DNA from 2 places in the Weizmannia sp. FSL K6-0777 genome. Region 2 is predicted to be linked to the other one. Evidence: predicted binding sites of a transcription regulator. Region 2 holds the regulator's gene; the other holds the start of a gene.
The links. The regulator Rex, encoded in region 2, represses fermentation and respiration genes when NADH is low (regulators of the CRP and FNR family bind a similar motif). The targets are predictions, from matches to a motif close to TTGTGAAATATTTCACAA.

Region 1 (12,327 bases), 1.6 Mb from region 2:
GGCTTCCACCCCTGATTTTACAAGTTCTTCGAGCAGCTGTTCCGCTTCATCGCCGGCAACGGACAGCAATAGGCCGCCTGATGTGACCGCATCACTTAAAATCCATTTATCTATTTGGTCCATGCCTTCTGGGAAGTCGACGACATTTTCAATATGGGCAAAATTATTCTTTGTGCCGCCCGGAACAGCACCTGCTTCCGCCAGTTCACGCACGCGCGGCAGCACCGGCACTTTGTCTTGGTAAATACGGAGCCCATTTTTGCTCCCCTGCGCCATTTCGGATGCATGGCCCAAAAGCCCGAACCCGGTCACATCGGTCGAAGCATGGATGGTGTAATCCCGGGAAATTTCAGCTGCTTTTTTATTTAAGGTGGCCATGACATTGGTCACGCGTGTGATCTCTTCTTCCGTTAATAAATCCCGTTTAATGGAAGTGGTCAAAATCCCGACCCCGATCGGTTTCGTCAATATCAGCTTGTCCCCCGGTTTGGCCCCTGCATTCGTGCGGATATTTGCCGGGTGGATCGTGCCAGTCACCGCCATCCCGAATTTAGGTTCCTGGTCATCAATCGAATGCCCACCGGCTAAAGTGACCCCGGCTTCTTTGCACTTATCACCGGCGCCTTTTAAAATATCGGCAAGAATGGCTTTGTCGAGGGTATGGATCGGAAAAGCAACAATATTCAGCGCAGTTAGCGGCGTACCGCCCATGGCATAAATATCACTAATTGCGTTTGCCGCCGCCACCTGGCCGAATGCATAAGGGTCATTGACAATCGGTGTAAAAAAGTCGACTGTCTGCACGATTGCCAAATCATCCGTCAGCTTGTAAACGCCGGCATCATCGTTCGTATCGAGCCCGACAAGCAAATTCGGATCCGCTGCCTTCGGTGGCAGCGTCCGCATCACCTGCTGCAAATCCGCCGGACCGATTTTGCATCCGCATCCGCCTTTTGTTGTCAGTGAAGTCAATTTTATTTTTTCTGATTGTGCCATATTGCATCAACCTGACCTTTCTTAAAGCATGTCTGATCCTTGTACCATTATAGACCACTTCGCAGCAAAATGCATTTTCTTCCGCTCCGTCCGCCTAATGAGGACGCTGAAAACGGATCCCGGTGGTGAAACCAGGCAGGTCGGGATAAACCCGCAACCCATTATGGTATAATAAAGGAAACAAATTTTTGAGGTGATCGCGTTGAAACTGGCATTTATATCCGATATTCACGGCAATGCGCATGCGCTCGAAGCCGTGCTGGAAGATATTGAACAAAAGCGGGCCGATAAAATTTTTGTCCTCGGCGATCTTTGCTTTCGCGGCCCGGAACCACAGCGGGCATATGAGATGGTGATGGCTTTAAATACGGAAGTGATTAAAGGAAATGCTGATGAATGGGTGTACAGGGGTGTCGGCATGAACGAAGTGCCGGAAAAGGCTTATGAAATGATGAACCGGGAGCGGGACTGGACGGTTTCCCGGATGGAGCAGAATGCAGTGGAGTCGTTGCACCAGCTCCCCGAAGAGGTAAAATACGAATACGGCGGCATCAAAATTCACGGATTTCACGCCACCCCGTACAGTTTGTTTGAAAATGTGCCGCCGGATAGTGAAAACAGCAAGTTGAAAGAGAAGTTAATGCAGGAAGACGCGGATATTTATTTATACGCGCACATCCACCTGCCGTTTATCCGCACGTTTGATGGCAAAACGTTTGTCAATCTCGGCAGTGTCGGTCTGCCGTTTGACGGGATCGCCAAAGCCTCTTATGCGATGGTGGAAATTGGCGATCACGATTACCAGGTTTCCAATGTCCGTGTTTCCTACGATGTGCAAAAGACGATCGGGTTATTTGAAGCTTCCGATTATCCGAATAAAGACAAGCTGATCGACATTTTAACCCGGGCAAAAAATGATTGAACCCACCCCCGGTTTTAACCGGGGGTTTTTTTCGGCAGAAGTTTTTGTGAAATTTTTCACGAAAGAGCATAAAAAAGCGCAGCAGCCCCATGCCAAAAAAGAGACAGCCATTGGCATCACCCGCCATTTATTTTTTCACCTTATTATGTTATCATTAACAATTGGTATAAATTTTACTGTCATAGAAATGGAGATGTTGTTGCTTTGGCTGTTGTGAATCATACGGCAAAACCTGAACAGCAATCCGAGAAAAAGGCGGCATGGCTTGCCGTTTTGTTTCTCGTCATTGCCGCGTTCGGCCTTTTTTATGTAAAATGGTGGCCGTACTATGAGAAGTCTTTGCTTGCCGCCCATACGCATTCCATCGGGACATCGATTCTCGGGGATCCGGGCAAATCGGCATCATTTTCATGGGATGGCACCTTCCAATATGTGATCGCGTATTTTCAGGCTGTTTGGAAAGCGGCCGTGCTCGGCATTTTGCTCGGTTCGCTCGTGCAAGTGCTCCTGCCTTCTGCATGGCTGCTTAAAGTGCTCGGCAAAACGTCATTTGGAAGTACGGTCATTGCCGGAGCGAGCGCCATTCCCGGCATGATGTGCACATGCTGCGCAGCACCGATTGCAGTCGGGCTGCGCAAAAAACAAGTGTCCACACCTGCGGCACTCGCCTTTTGGATTGGTAACCCGATGCTGAATCCGGCAACGCTGATTTTCATGGCTTTTGTATTATCATGGAAATTTACCCTTCTCCGCATCGTCGCAGGGCTTATCATGACGTTCGGGGTCAGCTGGCTGGCGGGCCGGCTTGTGAAAAACGAACAACCGGTGAACATCCGCCAGTTCGAGCCAGATGCCGGAGAAAACAACGGGTCCTTTTTCTTAAGATGGGGAAAGGCCGCCGGAAATATGATCCTGTATCTTGTTCCGGCTTATTTGCTTTCGGTTGTTGTGTTAAGTGCGGCCCGTTTCTGGTTGTTTCCGGCATTCGGCCAGCATGCCGGAAACAGCATTACGGCGGTGATCCTGCTTGCTCTTGCCGGCATGCTGTTTGTCATTCCGACAGCAGCTGAAATTCCGATTGTCCAGACGATGATGGCTTTCGGGCTCGGGACAGGTCCGGCCAGCGCACTGCTTGTGACGCTTCCGGCCATCAGCCTTCCTTCCTTGATCATGGTTGGCCGGTCGTTTTCAAAACAAACCCTTCTGTTTGTTGCAGCCTCCTGTGTTGTGGTCGGGATTGTGGCAGGATTATGTGGAATGTTTTTTTAACCAAACGATTGCCCGGAGCATATGAATAAAACGGCGCGGCTATCTGGCCGCGCCGTTTTGCATTCATTCTCTGACTTGGCCGCTCCCGTAAATCCAATATTTTGTGGACGTTAAGGCATCCAACCCCATCGGACCGCGGGCATGCAGTTTCTGGGTGCTGATGCCGATTTCCGCCCCGTATCCGAACTCAAAACCGTCTGTAAAGCGGGTGGACGCATTATGGTACACACAGGCGGCATCCACCATGGACATGAAATGTTCCGCCCGGGCCCCGTCTTCTGTTACAATCGCCTCTGAATGTTTTGTGCCGTAACGGTTGATGTGCCGGATCGCTTCATCTGTATCTTCCACCGTTTTGACGCTGATTTTAAGCGCGAGATATTCGCAATACCAGTCCTCTTCCGCCGCCTCTTTTGCAGCCGGAAAAATTTTTCGCACCGGCTCGTCTCCGTAAATCTCCACCCCTTTTTCCGCCAGTGCGCTAAGCAGCTTTTCACCGTGCTGGGCGAGCCAATGCGCATGGATTAAAAGCGTTTCGATAGCATTGCAGACGGATGGGCGCTGTGTTTTTGCATTGACTGCGATCCGGACGGCCATTTCCGGCTGTGCTGTTTCGTCAATATATAAATGGCAATTGCCCGCCCCGGTTTCAATCACCGGTACAGAAGCTTCGCGGACAACAGTATCAATCAGCTTTTTCCCGCCTCTCGGGATCAAGACATCAAGATAATCACGAAGGTGGAACATTTCTGTTGCCGCCTCCCTGCCTGTATCTTCGATGAGCTGGACGGCATCTTCAGGAAAGCCTGTCTCCGCCAATGCGCGGTGAATGGAAGTGACGAGCGCCTGATTTGAGCAGATGGAAGACGAGCTTCCCCTTAAAATGACCGCATTGCCCGTTTTGATCGCAAGCGTGGCAGCATCGGCCGTAACATTCGGGCGCGCTTCGTAAATCATGCCGATGACACCGACCGGCACTTTCTTTTTGAGGATGAGCAATCCGTTTTCTTTCTTGATTTCCTCGACCGTTTCCCCGACCGGATCTCTTAATTTCACAAGCAGCCGGACCGCTTCTGACATATCATGGATCCGCTTCTCGTTCAGCATCATCCTGTCGAGTATATTTTCCGGAAGGCCTGCCCGGCTCCCCCGCCTGAGGTCTTTTTTGTTTTCGGAAATGATCGTTTCCCGGTCCTCAAGCAAAACACGGGCAATCGCCAAAAGCGCTTTGTTTTTTTCTTCCGTTGTTTTTTTGGCGAGCACCATGCTGATATTCTTCGCTTTTTTTCCTTTTTCTGCGGCTTCAGACATTTAACCCAGCCCCTTTCTGTTTAAAGGCACCCAATGATCGCGGTGAATGACTTCTTCTGCTGCCCGCCCGCTAGGCCTCATAAGCACGCGCAACAGCTCTTCTGCACCGTAAAGCACTTCCCCTTTTCCAAGCAGCCCTTTTGCGCCGTAGACGTCCACGACATCGCCTTTTTGGAATGTGCCGGAAATTTTTTGAATGCCTGCCGGAAGCAGGCTGCTCCCTTTTTGCAGCAAAGCCTGTTCCGCGCCGCGGTCAATGTATATTTTTCCGGCACTTTCCGAAAACAGCGCGATCCATTGTTTCCGGCTCTTTACAGCTGGGCGGGTGGCTCCGATATACGTGCCGTCCCCTTTTCCTTCGAGTATCCTGACGAGTTTATCGCACCCTTTTCCTTTTCCAATAAACACCCGGACGCCGAGGGAGACAGCTGTATTTGCGGCTTTTAACTTTGACAACATGCCGCCTGTTCCCGCTTTCGACCCGGCGCCTCCAGCCATTTTCATCATCTCGGGCGTAATATGATCGATAAAATCAATGCGCTGCGCACAACGGTCGTATTTTGGATTCGTGCTGTACAGCCCATTTACATCCGTTAAAATGATGAGGCATCCGGCGTGGACAAGCCCGCTGACAAGCGCTGACAGCATATCATTATCGCCGAAAGTCAGTTCTGAGACCGACACGGAATCATTCTCATTGATAACTGGGATGACGCCGCGGCGCAAAAGCTCTGTTATCGTTGAATAAGCGTTATGGTACCGGTCTTTTGTGGAAAAATCTTTCCGGGTCAACAAAATTTGCGCCGGTATTAAGCCGTAAGCACCGAGCGCTTCCCTGTAACGCTGGATGAGCACACTCTGGCCGATAGCAGCAGCAGCCTGCTTCCCTTTTAACGTGACGGGCCGCGCCGGGTAACCGAGCAGCCGGAACCCGCACGCGACGGCGCCGGATGAAACGACGACCACCTCATGCCCGGCTTTGTGCAATGCGACAAGGGCGCCGATATGATCGGCAAACTTCTGTTCATCGATTTCACCGGCGTCATTTGTTAAAGAACTGCTTCCGATTTTTACGACGACTCTGTTTTTCTCCATGGCTTTTCTCTCCTTCTAAAAAAGGTGAAACAAAAAGGCCTTTCCGTCCCTGTAAAAAGGACGAAAAGGCCTTGCTTTTCGCGGTACCACCTTTTTTGGGCGACATTTGCGCCCCGCTCTTTTTTGATAACGCAAAACTTTGCGCCCGGTTTTCCGGGACCCGGAAGGCAGGTTCGGCAGGCCGCCTGCTGCTGCACCTTTCAGCCTGTGGGTGCCGCTCTCTTATGCAAGGGTGATCCGCCTACTATTCCTTCGTTCACGTTCAGTATTTTTAATTATCTTACAACAGCAGTAGCAGAAATGCAAGCAAAATATTTTGCTATGCATAACCCAGGCAGCCGGGACAAAAAATAAGCTTACATGCGGATTTTCCCCGAAAATGGAAAGCAAATTACTTTCTATACGGTGAAAATTTGATATACTAGTCATGTATGAGGTTTCATCACCTTTCTTTGTGAATCTTGGTACGTAATTATGGGAGGAAATTCACAATCAGGAGGGGGGAATCAGGGAACCCGTATATTTTTTTGCATCTACATATGTGTGGGAATTCCATCAGAAAAGGAGAAATAGGAGATGGCAGAAACTTCAGCTCAAAAAGGCAATCCTGAAGAAAAACCGGAAGTAACCCCGGAAACGGCAGTCGCACAGAAAGATTTGCTGGATCAATTATTGGATCCGGAAATCCAGCAATCTTTGACGGTGTTGGTTGAAAGCCTGCCGAAAATGGCCGAACTGGTCACCATGTTAAACAAAGCCTATGATTTTGCGCAATCCATTATGACAGATAAAGTGCTGGTCAATGATTTTAAAGGCGGATTTCAAGGCTTTCTGGATCCCGTTGCCGAAAAAGCAAAGGGGCTTGCCCAAACTGCGATTGAAGCAAAAGACCGTGCCGAGACGTCCACAGACACGATCGGATTGTTCGGCCTGTTGAGATTGCTGAAAGATCCGCAAGCCCAGAAGCTGTTCCGTTTCCTGCAGTCTTATCTTGCAGTCGCGGAAGAACGCAGCAAACAGCAGTAAGGTGAATGAGAATGAATGAAAACGGGGGATCCATATGAGTAAAAAAATTGTCATTTTAGGGGCCGGTTATGGCGGCCTGTTATCTGCGTTATCAGCGCGTGAATATTTGTCAAAAGACGATGCAGCGATCACGGTCGTAAACCGTGTGCCGGACCATCAAATTATTACGGAATTGCACCGTCTGGCAGCGGGCGGCGTTTCTGAAAAACGGGTGTCGCTTCCGCTCAGAAAACTGTTTAAGGGCAAAGATGTCGACGTTCAGGTGGATGAAGTCACAAAAATCTCGCCTGATTCGAAAGAGGTATCGCTTGGAAGTGGCTTTAAGCTGAATTACGATGTGCTTGTTGTCGCACTCGGCAGCGAAACAGCTTTCTTCGGCATTCCGGGCCTTGAAGAAAACAGTTTTCTGTTAAAATCAGTGGACGATGCGAAACGCATTCATGCCCATATTGAGTCCTGCCTTGCGCAGTATGCCAAAACGAAAAACAAAGCGGATGCCACATTTGTTGTCGGCGGCGGCGGCCTGACCGGGATTGAACTGGTTGGTGAGCTGGCGGACAAGGTGCCGGTATGGTCGAAAAAATTTGCGATCGACCCTTCCGAAATCTCGCTTATTTGTGTCGAAGCGGCGCCTTCCATTTTGCCGAACTTCGCGCCAAATCTGATTGAGCGGGCAACGAAGAGCCTGGAAGCGCGCGGCGTGCAATTTTTCACAGGCATCCCTGTTACAAAATTCCAAGACAATGTCGTGGAATTAAAAGACGGCCAGAAAATCGAAACGAAGACGCTTGTCTGGACGGGCGGCGTGCAAGGAAACCGTGTCGTTGCGAATTCCGGGATTGAAGTAAACCGCGGGCGTGCAACGGTAAACGCCTTTTTGCAATCCACTTCCCACCCGGATGTGTTTGTTGCAGGCGACAGCGCGGTTGTCTTCCCGTCAGAAGGCGCACGCCCTTATCCGCCAACAGCACAAATGTCATGGCAAATGGGCGAATTGATCGGCTATAATCTTTATGCTTATTTAAAAGGCGGAAAAATGCAGACGTTCCAGCCGGTCAACTCCGGTACGCTTGCAAGCCTCGGCAGAAAAGATGCCATTGCGTTTATCGGGGAAAACCAAACGCAATTAAAAGGCTTCCCTGCTTCCGCTATGAAAGAAGCAAGCAATATTCGTTACCTGGCCCATATTAACGGGTTATTCTCACTTGTATATTAAGGAAAAAGGCGCATCCAAACGCGGATGCGCCTTTTTTAAGCCCCTTTTTCCCCGGCAAAACCTAAGTTGCAGGCCGCGCTTTTTTTCGTGCAAATTGGCCGCAACCGGCTCTATACCTGCACGAAAAAAAGCCCGGCATCACCGGGCAGCTTTACAAACCACTTTCGCTTCTTTTTTTCTTTTTGTCCATATATTCCAAATACGCATCATCGTGGGTAAGCCATGCTTGGAACTGGCGCTTTACAAATTTTTCCGCTTCTTCAAAGGCAGAAAAAGAAGGAGACTGCTTTAAGCCTCTTGCTTCGATCGCCCAGCCTTTTTGAGGGTCTTTATAAATAAAGATCGGTTCCCCGCTGCGGTTTTGGTATAAACATCCCGCTTCCTGCCCTTTGATATTGGACTGGTTATGGGCAAAATCGCGTTTAAGCGGTTCTGTTTTAAACGTTTCGACGACAAACTTCCGGAACGCCTCTTCCGTCAGCACAGCCCCCGAGGCTTTTTTGTGCCCGCCCCCGTCGTATTTTTTGGCAATTTCCGATACGTCAATATGGTCATGAATCGTCCTGAAACTGATCCGTTTCTTTCCGACCATGCAAATGGCGATATAATCGAGATGCGGGTATTCTTTTGCAACGGCATTCCCCAATTCGGAATGATGCGACTCGGCATGGATAACACCTGCATAATAGCCGTCAATCACGGCCTGATAGACTTCCCGCTTCTTTCCGTTGATATACCTTTCGATTTTTTTCTCTTCCAGATCGAGGATCTTTTCTTCCAAATCATCAAATGAAAAAGTCTCACTGCCGCTAAGTTTATGTAGCAAAATCTCTTCAAACTCTTCGATCGGATACAGGTAGAAAAGATCATTTAATTTTTTGGCCTGCATATTCCCGTTGCGTTCCCATTCCCATGTATCCATTTGCCGGACAAGTTCGACAAACGCGTCAATGGCCCCGGTCGCGCTGATTTTTCCTTCCGCTTGCAGATACCGGTAAAACAATGAAGTAGCGCTTGCCTGTTTGCCGTCTTCCTCCACCTGGACAGAAGCCCATTCATGCTCATTTAAGTGAAGCGCGCTTTTATGGTGGTCAATCAGTTTCACTTTTCCGCCCTGTGCGGCATAGGCATCAAGAAGCTGCGCATTTTTTTCATTGACCGATAAATCGGTAATCCATAACATGTCTTCTTTATGTTCTTTTTTCAAAAAAGCTTCAACCTGGGTATTTAAACCGGACACGGAATTATACTGGATTTCAATGTCTTTGCCGAATGCAAGCCTGGCAAGAATCCCGCAGCCAAGCCCGTCCAGGTCATTGTGGGTTAATAAACGATACATCAATCTTCCTCCGAAATTCAATTTTCTGTATGGTCTCCCATACGGCTGTTTTTTCACAAAATAATGCTCTTTGCCTCCGCCCGGTTCTTGGTATATACCTTGCTGCCGTCCCCGATGACAACAAGATCGCAAATGCCGAGAAAAAGCCCGTGTTCAACAACACCTGTGTAACCATCAAGCCAGGCTCCAAACGCGCCGATATCAGGCGATTTGAGCTTTATATCCACGATATAGTGGCCGCCGTCTGTTACATACGGCCGGCCTTCTTTCATCCGGAGGACAGGGTTTAATCCTTCCCGCTCAAACGTTTTCATCAAATGCTTGTATCCGAACGGGACCACTTCCACCGGCAGCGGAAAAGCGCCAAGTTGTTGAACCATTTTCCGGGAATCCACCACCCAGATATTTCTTTTTGATGCCTTTGCCACCAGCTTTTCAAACAACAACGCCCCGCCGCCGCCTTTAATGCCATTTAAGGAAGGGTCCACCTCGTCGGCTCCGTCAATGGTCATATCCATTTGCGCCGTATCGTTCAAGTCTGTTATCGGAATGCCGCATTCGCGCGCAAGTTTTGCTGTCGCACGCGACGTGGGCACGCCGGTGATGTGCAGGCCGCTTTGCACCCGTTCCCCTAATTTTTTTATCGTGTAATAAACGGTTGAGCCGGTCCCAAGTCCGACAATCATTCCATCTTCTACGAGTTCCGCCGCTTTCTCCCCGGCCATCTTTTTCCCGTCCATACTCTGCACCTACCTTTACTTTGATTTTATTACAGTCTTAAAGAATTATAAAGGAAAGCGCAGACAATATTGAAATGAAAAGCCCTGCCTTTCAAGGTTTGAACGCAACATACATGTACAAGGGACATTTTTGGATAATATAACCGGACATGCCGGGCCCTATACAAACATACATTCACGGGCGGCAGCTTTTTGCGCTTTACAGGGCAATCCAACCACTTGAAGCTCGTTTTCCGCCAAGCTTTTTGTTCATCGGATTACAATAGCTTGGCTGCCCATCTGCTTCCACGCTTTCTCAAATGCTTCACGGCCAAGCTGCTTATTTTTTGTTCCATACGGGTCATTCACATAAATATGGCCTGGATCGTACCCTGTAATGACAACACTGTGTTCGCTGTATGTGATGTTAATACTTCCCTGGGGCGTGTCCCATGTTTTGAAATCAGAAACCGGCTGAAACCGGGCTGTCGTAATCACCCAGACAGCATGCCCTTCCTCAACATTTTCCAGGATTTTTGAAAAAGGCTGTCCCGTTAAATCCGCCGCTCTTTTGCCGGCATATTTTTTGGCCAGTTCAAAAACAGGGCCGTGGTACACGCCATACCCGGGACCATCCTCCATGTTCCCGACAAAACCTGCGTTCGGATTGCCGTGCTGCCCGTTTTTATAGGTAAACGGCACATACTTGATTTCTTCCGCCAATTGATTCTTGGTCACATGAAAACCGTTATCGACAAGCAGCATCGCGAGGCTTGTCACTTCACAGCCGTTATAAAGGCGGGGCGCATCCATTTGCCTGATAATCGGCACATCGAGCAGTTTTTTGGCAGCAGCGTTATTTTGCGCGGATTTTTGGGCCGATTCTTTATGGGTCAGATACTCATTTAAGGCGAGCAACATGACGATCAATACGATTGCTGCAAAAATGAGCCTGGATGATTTCATCTGTGCTACTCCCCTTTCGGTTATGGCGAAAGCATTCACCGTCTTTCCGTTCTTTCCTGTATGCACTTTAACCCCTGCCGGCCGGGGAAGCGCACGGGAAACTGTCTGTCCCGCTTTTAAGCCGGCCACGGGAAGCCGCCATTCCTGCAGAGAAACCAGTCTTGAATTATTATATGGATAAATTGGAAAGAACTCAACTCCGCGTAAGAGCAATCCAAAATGAACATCAAAGGACTGCTGTTATGTAATCTCACGTGCCGATGAAAAATACGTATATTTTTGTCAGGTTTTCTTACACAAAGATGGTCTAAACGGCTTTTTTGGTATATATTAATAAAAACACCTTACAAAGGGAGGATGCACCGGTGGCAACGAATGAATCATACTTGGAAAAGAAAGTCATCTCGATCGGAACGGTATGTGAATTAACCGGCTTAAGTGAAAGAAGAATCCGCTACTATGAAGAAAGGAAATTGATTTTCCCGGAACGGACAAACAGAGGGATCCGGAAATATTCATTTACCGATGTTGAACGCCTGATGGACATCGCCAATAAACGTGAAGAAGGCATCCAGACTGCGGAAATCCGCAAAGAATATATGAAAGAGAAAAAATACAATGAACGCACGATGCGCGAACAAGTCATCCGCGGCCAGCTGAATGCTTATTTCCGCACAAGAGAATAATGCATCAAACGGCAGCCGGGCAGGCTGCCGTTTGCGCAAGCTGTTTATTCATACACGCTCCGGATATCCGTGTTTGCAGGAAGGGCGAACGGATTGTCCTTGTTAATATGGTCATAGAACATAATCCCGTTCAAGTGGTCCATCTCATGCTGAAAAACAATCGCGGGATAGCCCTTTAATTTAATGAGCACTTCATTCCCGTCCAAATCGTATGCCTTTACTTTAATCCGTTCATAACGCGGCACAAAACCATCCACTTTCCGGTCAACCGACAGGCAGCCTTCCCCTTGCGGAAGGTAGATCATCGATATCGAATGGCTGACCAGTTTTGGATTAAAAACCGTGTACGCCTTTTCACCGTCTTCATCCGCAATATAAACGGCAAACATCCTTTTATTAAGGCCGATCTGATTTGCGGACAATCCAACGCCTGCACGCAAATTGCATTTGCCGGCAATCTCCGGATCCTGGCTGTTTTTTAAAAACTGGAGCATGCAGCGCAGTTCCGCTTTGTCTTCTTCAGTTGGCGGCATGTTCACTTCATCCAGCACTTTTCTTAAAATCGGATCGCCTTCCCTGACGATATCATCCATTGTAATCATATAATCATCATTATATTTGCTCATAGATTGAACCCTCATCTGCCTTTTTCCTGAAATTCTATTTACCCGGCACGGGACGGCCCCGGAACCGGCTGCCATTATACCTGTTTGGACATTGTTAATCTTACCATACCGCAGCAAAAAAATCTAAACAGACGGAACGCCGGACACGGTTTCCGC
Region 2 (12,327 bases):
TTCGTTTCCAACAGCCCTGAAGAGACTTTTTCTTTTGCAGAAAAAATGGCTGCCCATCTGAAACCGGGGGATGTCCTTTTGCTGGAGGGTGACCTGGGGGCAGGAAAAACGACTTTTACAAAAGGGATTGCGAACGGGCTGGGCATTCGCCGTACCGTGAACAGCCCGACTTTTACCATTATAAAAGAGTACCGGGGGAACCTGCCGCTGTATCATATGGACGTATACCGTTTGGAGGATGCGCAGGAGGACCTTGGTTTTGATGAATATTTTGAAGGTGATGGCGTGACGGTTGTGGAGTGGGCACATTTTATCAAAGATCTGTTGCCTGAGAGCTATTTGGAAATCCGCATTCTCCGCCTTGAAGGAGACCGCAGGCTTATTGAAGTGGAACCGTTTGGGGACCGTTATGTATCATTATGTGAGGAGATTTTTGGATGAAAGTTTTGGCAATCGATACTTCAAATGAAGTGCTGGGCGTTTCATTGGCTGATGATCATGTTGTGCTGGCCGAATATATGACAAACTTGAAAAAAAATCATAGTGTCCGCGTGATGCCGGCTGTGCAGGAGGTCATGGAGACATGCGGGATAAAACCGGCTGAGCTGGATAAGATTGTGGTGGCAAAAGGGCCCGGATCTTACACCGGCATACGGATTGGCGTCACGATCGCAAAAACGATGGCCTGGAGCCTTCAAATTCCATTGGTGGGGGTTTCCAGCCTGAAGTTGTTGGCGGCGTCCGGCCGTTATTTTGACGGGTATATTTCCCCGCTTTTTGATGCGCGCAGAGGGCGGATTTATACCGGTTTGTACCGCTATGAAAACGGGGTTTTGCAAACAGTAGTGGAAGATTGCAATGTATCATCCGCTGAATGGGGAACCCGGTTAAGTGCGCTTGAGGCGCCCGTATTATTGATCGGCCAGCATGTTGCCCTTCATGAAGCCGTTCTTGCGAAGAAGCTGGGAGATAAAATGGCGGTAGCAGATTGGACCCTGCATAATCCGAGGCCGGGCGAACTGGCCAGGCTTGGGATGGATGAACCGGACGCGGAGATACACACTTTCGTTCCAAATTACATACGGTTAGTAGAGGCAGAAGCCAAATGGCTTGAAAAGCATAAACGGGAGAGTCACTAAAAATGGAAAAAACGGGGAAAATAACGCTGCGAAAAGCCACGCTTGCAGATTTGGACGGAATTTACAATGTGGAGATGCATTCTTTTACAATGCCGTGGACACGTGAAGCATTTTACAACGAACTGGTTCATAATCATTTTGCCATGTATCTTGTGCTTGTCGAGAATGAAAAGGTTATCGGTTATTGCGGCGTGTGGGTCATTGTCGATGAGGCGCATGTGACCAATCTTGCGGTGCTCCCGGAGTACCGAGGCCGGAAACTGGGAGAGACGCTGTTAAAAAATGTGATGGCTTACGCCGCATTGAACCATGCCAAAACGCTCAGCCTGGAGGTACGCGTCAGCAATATGATTGCGCGCTCCTTATACAGGAAGCTCGGATTTCGGGAAGGCGGCATCCGGAAAGGCTATTACACGGATAATTATGAAGACGCAATTGTGATGTGGGTGAATTTATAAATGGAAAAAGATTTGTTGGTATTAGGCATAGAAACGAGCTGCGATGAAACGGCTGCAGCTGTCATTAAAAACGGGACGGAAATTGTTTCCAATGTGGTCGCTTCCCAGATTGAAAGCCACAAACGGTTCGGCGGGGTGGTGCCAGAGCTTGCATCCCGCCACCATGTCGAGCAAATTACCATTGTCATTGAGGAAGCGATGCAGCAGGCAGACGCGGCTTTTAAAGACCTGGATGCGATCGCCGTGACAGAAGGGCCCGGGCTTGTGGGCGCGTTGCTTGTTGGCGTCAATGCCGCAAAGGCGCTCAGTTTCGCGCATCAGATTCCACTTGTCGGTGTCCATCATATTGCCGGCCATATTTATGCGAACCGGATCGGGCATGAAATGAAGTTTCCGCTGCTTGCGCTTGTCGTTTCAGGCGGTCATACGGAGCTTGTGCTGATGAAGGGCCATGCCGAGTTTGAAGTAATCGGCGAAACGAGAGATGATGCGGCAGGGGAAGCTTATGACAAAGTAGCACGAACGTTGAACCTTCCTTATCCGGGCGGTCCGCAGATTGACCGGCTTGCCCATGAAGGAAAGCCAAATGTTGATTTGCCGCGATCCTGGCTGGAAGGGACTTATGATTTCAGTTTCAGCGGGCTCAAATCAGCCGTCATTAACACCCTCCATAATGCCGCGCAGCGCGGGGAAAGCATCCGGCCTGAAGATATGGCCGCAAGCTTCCAGCAAAGTGTGATTGATGTATTGGTCGGTAAAACCGTGGAGGCGGTAAAAGCGTTTGGCGTCAAAGAAGTGCTGGTCGCCGGCGGTGTTGCCGCGAACAAAGGATTGCGCGCTGCCCTTTCAGAAGCATTCCGGGATCTCCCTGAAGTGGCGTTGCGCATCCCGCCGATCCAGTTATGCACAGACAATGCGGCGATGATTGCCGCATGCGGGACGGTGCTTTTTGAAAAGGGAAAAAGAAGCTCCCTTGACTTAAATGCTTATCCCGGGCTGGACATTGAAAACTTTTAAACAGGGTTGTGAAAAACCGGTGTATGGGAATCGTCCATACACCGGTTTTTTTGGAGATATGCAGGGGAATTGTGCACAATCTGTGGAAAAGTTGTTGATAAATGATTGGACTTGTGTAAAACTTTTAAAATTTTTCCGGACAGGTTGTGGGTATTGTGGATAAATCTGTTGATAATTGTGGATTTTGTGGAAAAACGTTTTGGAAAGCAAGAAATCAATATACCGCCTGTGCATAAATCTGTGCATGGCGCGAGATGCCAAAATAAAAACCTGTGCAGAAAATTTCCACACAGGTCCAAACATTACTCCGCCAGTTCTGCCCATTCTTCCATCAGCGTGTCCAGCTCCAATTTCCGTTGCTCCAGTTCTTCTGTCAGCTCGCGGATTTTAATATGGTCCTGAAAGATTTCCGGGTCGGCCATTTTTTCTTCCCGGTCATGAATTTCTGTTTCCAACGTTTCAATTCTTGTTTCAATTTCTTCAATCCTCCGCTTTTTTTGCCGCTCGCGTTTTTTTGCTTCTTTATCCTGCCGGTAGTTGTTTTTCGCCGGCTGTTCCGCTTTAACCTTTTCTTGTTTCGTGTTTTCCAGGCGTGCAATTTCCAGCATTTCTTCTTTTTTTTGCACATAATAATCATAGTCGCCGAGAAATTCACGGGTTCCCTCCGGCGAGAGCTCCACCACTTTTGTGGCAATCCGGTTAATGAAATAGCGGTCGTGGGAAATGAACAAAATCGTTCCCGGGTAATCGATGAGCGCATTTTCCAGTACTTCTTTACTGTCCAAATCAAGGTGGTTTGTCGGTTCATCTAAAATTAGAAAGTTCGCCTTTTCCAGCATCAATTTGGCGAGGGCAAGCCGGGCTTTTTCGCCGCCGCTTAAGGATGAGACGGTTTTTAAAACGTCATCGCCGGAAAAAAGAAAATTCCCGAGTGCCGTGCGGATTTCTTTTTCTGTTTTCAGCGGGTATGTATCCCATAATTCCCGGAGGACCGTTTTATTGGAAGATAAGTCGGCCAGTTCTTGATCGTAATAGCCGGTCATAACGTTGGAGCCATATTCGATCGTGCCGGATATCAGCGGGATTCTCCGGATAATCGATTTCAAAAGCGTTGACTTGCCGATGCCGTTCGGGCCGACAAGGGCAACACTGTCTTGTTTTTTGACTGAAAGATGGATGTTTTTGGCAACCGGCTCCCCGTCGTAGCCGATGGCAGCATCCCGGACATGAAGGACTTCGTTCCCGCTTTGTTTGGCAATTTCAAACGAAAACCGGGCAGATTTTTCATCGCCAAGCGGCTTGTCCATCAATTCCATTTTTTCCAGTTGTTTCCTCCTACTTTGCGCCCGCTTTGTCGTGGTGGCACGGGCAATGTTTTTTTGGATGAATGCCTGCAATTTCGCAACTTCTTCCTGCTGCTTTTCATATTGTTTGACCTCTCGCTCGTACTGGGCGGCCTTTTGTTCCAGATACCGGCTGTAGTTGCCGTGGTATTTTTTAATAGAATGCCTTGAAATTTCATAGACCTGGTTGACGACTTTATCCAGAAAATAACGGTCATGGGACACGATCAGAATGGCGCCTTCATAGCCTTGTAAATATTGCTCCAGCCAGGTGAGCGTTTCGATATCGAGATGGTTTGTCGGCTCATCCAAAATGAGGATGTCCGGCTTTGTGAGCAGCAATTTCGCCAATGCAAGGCGTGTTTTTTGCCCGCCGCTTAATGTCCGGATCGGGGTGTTGTAGTCGTACTGGTCAAAACGGAAGCCATGCAGAACGGACCGGATATCCGCTTCGATCTGATATCCGCCTTCATCTTTAAAACGTGTCTGCAAAGTATCATAAGCATGCAGCACTTTTTCATACTCCGCCGGGCGGTTATAAATCTTAGGGTCGGCCATTTTTTGTTCGTATTCGCGAAGCTGTTTTTCCATATCCAGCAAATTTTTAAAAACCGACATCATTTCGTCCCAAATGGACAGATCCGATTCGAGTCCGGTATTTTGGGCGAGATAACCGATTTCGACACCATTCGGCATAATGATGGAACCTTCATCATAAGAAAGCTGGCCGGCGATGATTTTCAGGAGGGTCGATTTGCCGGCCCCGTTTCTCCCGACCAAGGCAATCCGGTCTTTTGTTTGAATTTCTAATTTTATATCCGATAAAATAAGTTCAGCGCCATAATATTTTGTGACTTGTTGAACTTGCAGCAACATCATCTTTATGTTCACCTCTATACCATTGTAAGTGTACAGGAAGGCGAACTGCAACTCAACCGGCGTGATCGGAATTTGTCAAAAAACTTTTCACATAAATTCGTAAAAACCCATGAAAAAAATGCTTACTTGTGATATATTTAACATAGTTGGAGAGAGAAAAAGACGCATGCAGGCATTTTTTTAAAACATATTTTTTCTTTGCTCAGATAGGAGTAATATTATAATGAAGAATGGCAGCGCTGCCATTCTGGAATGGACGCACGATTGGAACCAACAGCACAAAAAACTTAAGCTTTCAACTTGGGGGATTTCACATGAAGGATGAATCAGTAAAAATACCGCAAGCCACTGCAAAACGGCTTCCATTATATTACCGGTACCTGAGAAATTTATATACACTTGGCAAGCAAAGGGTATCCTCGGCGGAACTGAGTGAAGCGGTGAAAGTCGACTCCGCTACGATACGCAGGGATTTTTCCTACTTCGGGGCACTTGGAAAAAAAGGTTATGGTTATAATGTAAAATATTTATTGTCTTTTTTCGGCAAGACGCTGAACCAGGATGAGATCACAGATGTAGCGCTGGTTGGCGTTGGGAACCTCGGTACAGCCCTTTTGAATTACAATTTTTCGAAGAATAACAGCGCACGGATTGTGATGGCATTTGACAATGACCCCGGGAAGGTGGGGAGCCATGTTGGCAATGTGCCTGTTTACAGCATGGACGAATTAAGAGAACGGCTTTGCGCGGAAGATGTGACGGTTGTGATTTTGACGGTCCCCGCTTCCAGTGCCCAGGCAGTGACAGACGAGCTTGCCAGTACAAATGTAAAAGGCGTTTTAAACTTTACACCTGCCCGGCTGAACGTGCCGCCGGATATCCGCGTCCATCATATTGACCTGGCCGTGGAACTACAGGCACTGATCTATTTTTTAAAACATTATTCAAATGATGAAGAAAATTTGAAAGAAACAAAAGAGCCGGTTGCGAAGCCATAGCCAAAAAGCTTTTTTTCCGTTATCATAGTGGGTACAGGGGGTGGCCCGATTGAAAACGGAATGCAGGCGCAAATGGCAATGGCCGGATTTGGCTGTGGCGTGCAAAGGGAAAAGGGCGGATTCAACGCCGGCACTTAAAGGGGAACGGCGATGAATACGAAAAAAATGCCGGTTACCGGACACATCCAGGAATTGAGAAAGCGGTTAATTACCGTTCTCATTTTCTTTCTGTTTGCCCTGGTTGTTGGCTTTTTTACCGCAAAACCTGTTATACGTTATTTGCAGCATGCCAAAAATGCCGGCATGTTCACGATGAATGCCTTCAGGGTAACCGATCCTATTAAGGTTTTTATGGAAGTTTCGGTTGTGATCGCATGCCTATTGACCCTGCCGGTGATTTTGTACCAGCTTTGGGCGTTTATAAGCCCGGGGCTGTATGAGAAAGAAAAGAAACTGACATTAAGTTACATTCCTGTTTCCATCTTGCTTTTTATAGCCGGCGTTTCTTTTTCCTATTTCGTGCTTTGTCCGCTGATGGTGAAGTTTATGATGGGCTTGTCAAATGAAATGGGCATTCGTGCGGTGATCGGGATCCGGGAGTATATTCAGTTTCTGCTAGAGATCACGCTTCCGTTTGGCTTTGTGTTCCAAATGCCGGTCGTGGTCCTGTTTCTGACCCGGCTTGGCATCATTACGCCGAGACTGTTGAAAAAGGTAAGAAAATATGCGTATCTTGCTTTGATTGCAGCTGCCGGCATCATCACCCCGCCGGACGTGTTTTCGCAGCTGATTACCTTTGTTCCACTCGTTTTGCTGTATGAAGCAAGCACACTGATTTCGAAAATGGCGTACCGCAATGCCAAAAAAGCGGCAAAAGAAATGCCAATGGATGAACAGACGATTGCTTCTGAATAAGAAAGCCGTTTTCCGGACGGAGCCGGAAAACGGCTTTTATTTTTTCACTGAGTTTTTCAGCTTGAAATGGAGAAAGATCAGCCTGATGCCGGAACCCAGATCCAATGTTGCAATCAACAGCAGTAAATAAGAAAAAAAGCCCCAGCCGCCCACTTGTACCTGCTGAATGGCAAAATAAGTGAACAAAGCCCCGAGCAGGCAGTTTACAATCCCTGAAAAAAGTGGTCTCATCATAGAAGTCCTCCAATTGAGCTGTAAATTTCATGTACGGATGTCTGCAGAACGGACGGGTGCAAAAGCAGCCTCACGACCACAATCGTGTTCATGGAAACATGCGCAAACATGGAAACGGTGATCCGGTTTGTTTTCTCGTATAAATAAGCGAGCGTCAGCCCTAAAAGGGAATATAAAAACAAGTGGCTCGGTTCGGTATGCGCGAGTCCGAAAATAACCGAGCTGACAATACCGGATAAAAGGAATGAAAAGCGCCTGCGCAGCGTGCCGAAAATGATTTTCCGAAAAACGATTTCCTCGAGAATCGGCCCTGCGATCGAGCTGATGAGGATGACGAGCGGAAATCTTTCAATCAGCGCCATGATTTGCTGCGTATTGTTGGAGGCAGCCGGGGCACCGAATAATGATTCAATGATCGCGGCTGCAGTCTGGGCAAAGAAACAAAGAAAGACGCCGCCTATTGCCCATATGGCGGATGGCGCGGCCGGAAGCGGTTCAGTCCGGTCTGTTTCTTTCTTTGCGGCTTTTCTTAAAAAGTACAGGACGATGATCAGCCCGATGATAAAGCTGATGACGGTCCAAAGCGGGGGCGTCAATGTCCGCATGCTGTCTGCCGGTTCGTGGAAAACGTTCACCCCGGCATAGTAGAGCAACGGATACCCGACGGCGCCGGACAGCAGCATAAGGATGTACGTCACGAGAATATACACATACTCTTTTTTCACGCGTTCTTTTCCTTTCTTGCCAGTTCAAAGTTTAAAGGATCGCAAATTCGTCCAATATGTTCATTGTACTATTGAACCGGGCGGGGTTCAAATGCCGTGCGCAGAGCCAGCCTTTTCAGTTGCATATCCGGATGGTGATCAAGCATACTTATAAAAGGGCAAGCGGCTGAAATGGAGGCGCGCAACCGGCATCCTTTGACGGGGCTCTTTAAAGGATGCAGGGCCCGAAAAAAATAAAAAAAGTTGGATGAGAGACTTGCAAAAAAGCAAGGAATTATTTATTATAATAAATGTGTTAGCACTCAACTTATGCGAGTGCTAATAATGGACAAAATTTTACATAATACGAATTAAGGAGGTTGTTTCACGTGTTAAAACCACTGGGTGATCGCGTTGTCATTGAATTAGTTGAATCGGAAGAAAAAACAGCAAGCGGTATTGTCCTGCCTGACACGGCAAAAGAAAAGCCACAGGAAGGCAAAGTTGTGGCTGTCGGTTCCGGGCGTACCCTTGATAACGGTGAACGTGTTGCCATCGATGTAGCAGTAGGCGACCGCATCATCTTCTCGAAATATGCCGGCACTGAAGTGAAATATGACGGAAAAGAATACTTAATCCTTCGTGAAAGCGATATTCTGGCGGTTGTGGAATAAGCCTGGCTTGTTGAAACATAGAAATAACGATATGACATGAGGAGGTTTTATAAATGGCAAAAGAAATTAAATTCGGCGAAGAAGCCCGCCGCGGTATGCTTCGTGGTGTGGATAAACTGGCAGATGCTGTAAAAGTGACATTGGGCCCGAAAGGACGTAACGTCGTTCTGGAAAAGAAATTCGGTTCTCCGCTGATCACAAATGACGGTGTCACGATCGCAAAAGAAATTGAACTCGAAGACGCGTTTGAAAACATGGGTGCCAAACTTGTCTCCGAAGTGGCCAGCAAAACGAACGATGTAGCTGGTGACGGTACAACCACTGCAACTGTTCTGGCACAGGCAATGATCCGTGAAGGCCTGAAAAACGTAACAGCAGGTGCAAACCCGGTTGGCATCCGCAAAGGGATTGAAAAAGCAGTTGCGGCTGCTGTCGAAGAATTAAAAGCCATTTCGAAACCAATCGAAGGCAAAGCTTCCATCGCCCAAGTTGCTGCAATTTCCTCTGCTGACGAAGAAGTCGGCGAATTGATCGCTGAAGCAATGGAACGCGTGGGCAACGATGGCGTTATTACCATTGAAGAATCAAAAGGCTTCTCAACGGAATTGGACGTTGTGGAAGGAATGCAGTTCGACCGTGGCTATGCATCGCCTTACATGGTAACGGATTCCGACAAAATGGAAGCTGTTCTGGATAACCCTTACATCTTAATTACAGACAAGAAGATTTCCAATATCCAGGAAATCCTGCCTGTTCTGGAACAAGTTGTCCAACAAGGCAAACCGTTGTTGCTGATTGCGGAAGATGTTGAAGGGGAAGCTCTTGCAACACTCGTTGTCAACAAACTGCGCGGCACATTCAATGCCGTTGCGGTAAAAGCGCCTGGCTTCGGTGACCGCCGCAAAGCGATGCTCGAAGATATTGCAACCCTGACAGGCGGCGAAGTGATCACAGAAGAACTCGGCCTTGATTTGAAATCTGCAACCATTGACCAACTCGGCCGTGCCGGAAAAGTGGTTGTTACAAAAGAAACAACGACAATCGTTGAAGGGGCAGGCGACTCTGCTGCAATTTCCGCACGTGTAAACCAAATCCGCATGCAATTGGAAGAAACGACTTCCGAATTTGACCGTGAAAAATTACAAGAACGCCTTGCAAAACTGGCCGGCGGCGTAGCGGTCATCAAAGTCGGTGCTGCGACAGAAACCGAATTAAAAGAACGCAAACTGCGCATTGAAGATGCTTTGAACTCTACGCGCGCTGCTGTTGAAGAAGGCATTGTAGCTGGTGGTGGCACGGCGCTGATCAATGTCATCAAGAAAGTTGCTTCCATTCAAGCAGAAGGCGATGTTCAAACAGGCATCAATATCGTTGCACGCGCTTTAGAAGAACCTGTACGCCAAATCGCGGAAAATGCCGGCCTTGAAGGTTCAGTCATTGTCGAACGCCTGAAAAAAGAAGATGTCGGCATTGGTTACAATGCCGCCAATGGAGAATGGGTCAACATGATTGAAGCGGGTATCGTGGACCCGACGAAAGTAACCCGTTCCGCACTTCAAAATGCTGCATCTGTTGCTGCAATGCTGCTTACAACAGAAGCAGTTGTTGCCGACAAACCTGAACCGCCGGCACCTGCAGGCGGCGGCGCCCCTGACATGGGCATGGGCGGCATGATGTAATAAGCGCCTGAAAATGCTGGGATAACGGCTTTTACAGACGTTCAAAACTGTACCATTCCATGTTTCGGTTCATGTTTTAGATCGTTACATTTTTAATGAGGCTCCCGGGAAGTGACCGGGAGCCTCTTTTTTCTGTTTCTCATACACGCTTTGTGTATGCTTACAAATGAACAGGGGTGTTGAAATGGCAAAAGCCGAAAAGAAGGGAAGCGGCATGAGTCCTGTACGGGGTGATTGCGAAATGAAGGGAAGCGTATAAACCGTAAGTAAGATGGTTGCAAAATAGAGGGAAGTGTTTGAGAAAAGTGATTGCGGAATGAAGGCTATGCCCATAAGCCGCTAATGATGGCGGGTGAGGCAAGCGGCAAACGTAAGCGTGGTGGGCGCGAAATGAAGGGCCTGAACAGGTGACAGAAAGAAGGCAAGCCGGTTTTTTTAGGGATGCCGGCCCGGTTATTCCGCGTGTTCACGGAATACCCAGAGCCTTGTGCCAAGAAAATTGACAGCCATCCCTGCCAGTGTGGCAATGATCTTCGCGTATAAAAGCGGCCAGCCCCACTGCTCGTGAAAGAGGAAAAGCAGAAGGGAAGTCAGCGCATAGACAATTAAATTGACGGCGATAAACCGTGAAGCTTCAGCCCATGTTGCTTTTTTTCTTACTTGAAACGTCCAAAACCGGTTCAGCAAATAGCTGTTTGCCATGCCGGCCGTATAAGAACATGCCTGTGCAACCAGATAAGGCACATGGACGGAGGTGAGCAGAAAAAATACGAGAAAATCAACAAGCGTATTTCCGGCGCCGACAATGCAAAACTTAAGAAAAGCGGCATATTGTTTGAGCATGGGTCCAGCAAACCTTTCGTAAGTTGTGTTTTCAAGTTTTCATTGTATCACTGTTTTGGCTTAAGACGAAAGAAGATTTCTCGTTTTTATATAAATTCGTTTCAATGGTATAGCGCGGGCGCCTTTTGACTTCTTTAAAAATTTTGCCGATGTATTCCCCGATCAGCCCCACCGCCATCAACTCTAGGCCGCCAAGGAGCCAAATAGAGATGATCAGGGAAGCCCAACCGGAGACGGTATGGCCGGCAAGCTCCTCTATAAGGGCATAAAGGCCGACAAACGCACTTAAAATAAACGTGACAAACCCGAGGGCCGTCACAAAGCGGACCGGGGTTATGCTGAAAGACGTAATGCCATCCAGGGCAAAAGCGAGCATTTTCTTTAACGGATATTTTGATTCCCCGGCCATCCGCTCTTTTCGGTCATAATACACTTTCGTAGAAGGAAACCCGAGCAAAGGGATAATCCCGCGCAAAAACAGATTTGCTTCTTTATATTTTAAAAGTTCCTCCAATGTTCTCTTGCTCATCAGCCGGAAATCAGCATGGTTCGGCACCAGCTGAATCCCCATTTTTCCCATCAGCCAGTAGAACCCTTGCGCACTTGTCCGTTTAAACCAAGTGTCCGTTTCCCGGCTGTCGCGGACGCCGTATACAATATCGTAGCCTTGCCAATATTTTTCCATAAAATCCCGAATCGCCCGGATATCGTCCTGCAAATCGGCATCAATGGAGATGACGCAGTCGGAATGCTCACTGGCGACCGTAAGCCCTGCAAGCAGCGCATTCTGGTGCCCGGCATTGCGCGACAGTTTAATGCCTTTTACAAACGGATGGCGGGCCGAAGCGGATTCAATGATCTGCCAGGTTTTGTCGCGGCTCCCGTCATCGACAAACAAGAGCGTGCTGTCTTTTGCAATCAGTTTGGACTGGATCAGAGATTCGAGCACCTCTGACAGCTGCTTCATCGTTTCATGCAATACGGCTTCTTCATTATAACAAGGAACAACAATCGTTAATTTCGGATATTGACTCATTCTACAGCATCTCCTTTACCAGCATGATGCTTACTTTACTTCGTATAAATAAATGGTCCACGCCGAGTCGGCATTGCGGAAAGTTTTTAAAAACCGCAAATGCTCTTCTTCTGCGTTTTGGATCGGGACAGCCGAGAAAATATACCGCCCGCCAAGCTTTTCAAACGCTTTTGTATCGATGGCAAGATGATGGATTTTGACGCCGCTGTTTTTCCGGAATTCATAATGCTTGCCCAGTTCGCTGACAAAAATATAACAGCGGTTCCCCCACTGGTCAAAATACGTTTTTAATTGCGGGCTTTTCTCCAGTTCCCCGGCAATGATTTTTCGGAATTTCCTTTTATAAGACAACGGATAATAATTATTGTAAGAATCTAAGGTGTAGAAACCGTTGTACTGGGCAATGGC

Region 1: the regulator Rex is predicted to act here: its motif matches at 6,068-6,085, upstream of NST70_RS08050 (DUF1641 domain-containing protein).

The regions. Positions count from the first base shown of each region.
Region 1 is NZ_CP151971.1:1,720,467-1,732,793, forward strand. Features, by position in the region: gene selD (selenide, water dikinase SelD) at 1-996, opposite strand, end outside; gene NST70_RS08030 (YfcE family phosphodiesterase) at 1,199-1,918, shown strand; gene NST70_RS08035 (permease) at 2,123-3,187, shown strand; gene NST70_RS08040 (glutamate-5-semialdehyde dehydrogenase) at 3,251-4,498, opposite strand; gene proB (glutamate 5-kinase) at 4,499-5,593, opposite strand; gene NST70_RS08050 (DUF1641 domain-containing protein) at 6,170-6,619, shown strand; gene NST70_RS08055 (NAD(P)/FAD-dependent oxidoreductase) at 6,654-7,835, shown strand; gene NST70_RS08060 (DHHA1 domain-containing protein) at 7,987-9,174, opposite strand; gene rpiA (ribose-5-phosphate isomerase RpiA) at 9,228-9,914, opposite strand; gene NST70_RS08070 (C39 family peptidase) at 10,164-10,859, opposite strand; gene NST70_RS08075 (MerR family transcriptional regulator) at 11,225-11,545, shown strand; gene def (peptide deformylase) at 11,590-12,171, opposite strand.
Region 2 is NZ_CP151971.1:3,315,463-3,327,789, reverse strand. Features, by position in the region: gene tsaE (tRNA (adenosine(37)-N6)-threonylcarbamoyltransferase complex ATPase subunit type 1 TsaE) at 1-441, shown strand, start outside; gene tsaB (tRNA (adenosine(37)-N6)-threonylcarbamoyltransferase complex dimerization subunit type 1 TsaB) at 438-1,139, shown strand; gene rimI (ribosomal protein S18-alanine N-acetyltransferase) at 1,142-1,597, shown strand; gene tsaD (tRNA (adenosine(37)-N6)-threonylcarbamoyltransferase complex transferase subunit TsaD) at 1,598-2,614, shown strand; gene NST70_RS15900 (ABC-F family ATP-binding cassette domain-containing protein) at 2,917-4,836, opposite strand; gene NST70_RS15895 (redox-sensing transcriptional repressor Rex) at 5,151-5,834, shown strand; gene tatC (twin-arginine translocase subunit TatC) at 5,985-6,749, shown strand; gene NST70_RS15885 (YdiK family protein) at 6,786-6,983, opposite strand; gene NST70_RS15880 (CPBP family intramembrane glutamic endopeptidase) at 6,980-7,708, opposite strand; gene groES (co-chaperone GroES) at 8,077-8,361, shown strand; gene groL (chaperonin GroEL) at 8,415-10,040, shown strand; gene NST70_RS15865 (GtrA family protein) at 10,494-10,883, opposite strand; gene NST70_RS15860 (glycosyltransferase family 2 protein) at 10,915-11,919, opposite strand; gene NST70_RS15855 (DUF6044 family protein) at 11,950-12,327, opposite strand, start outside.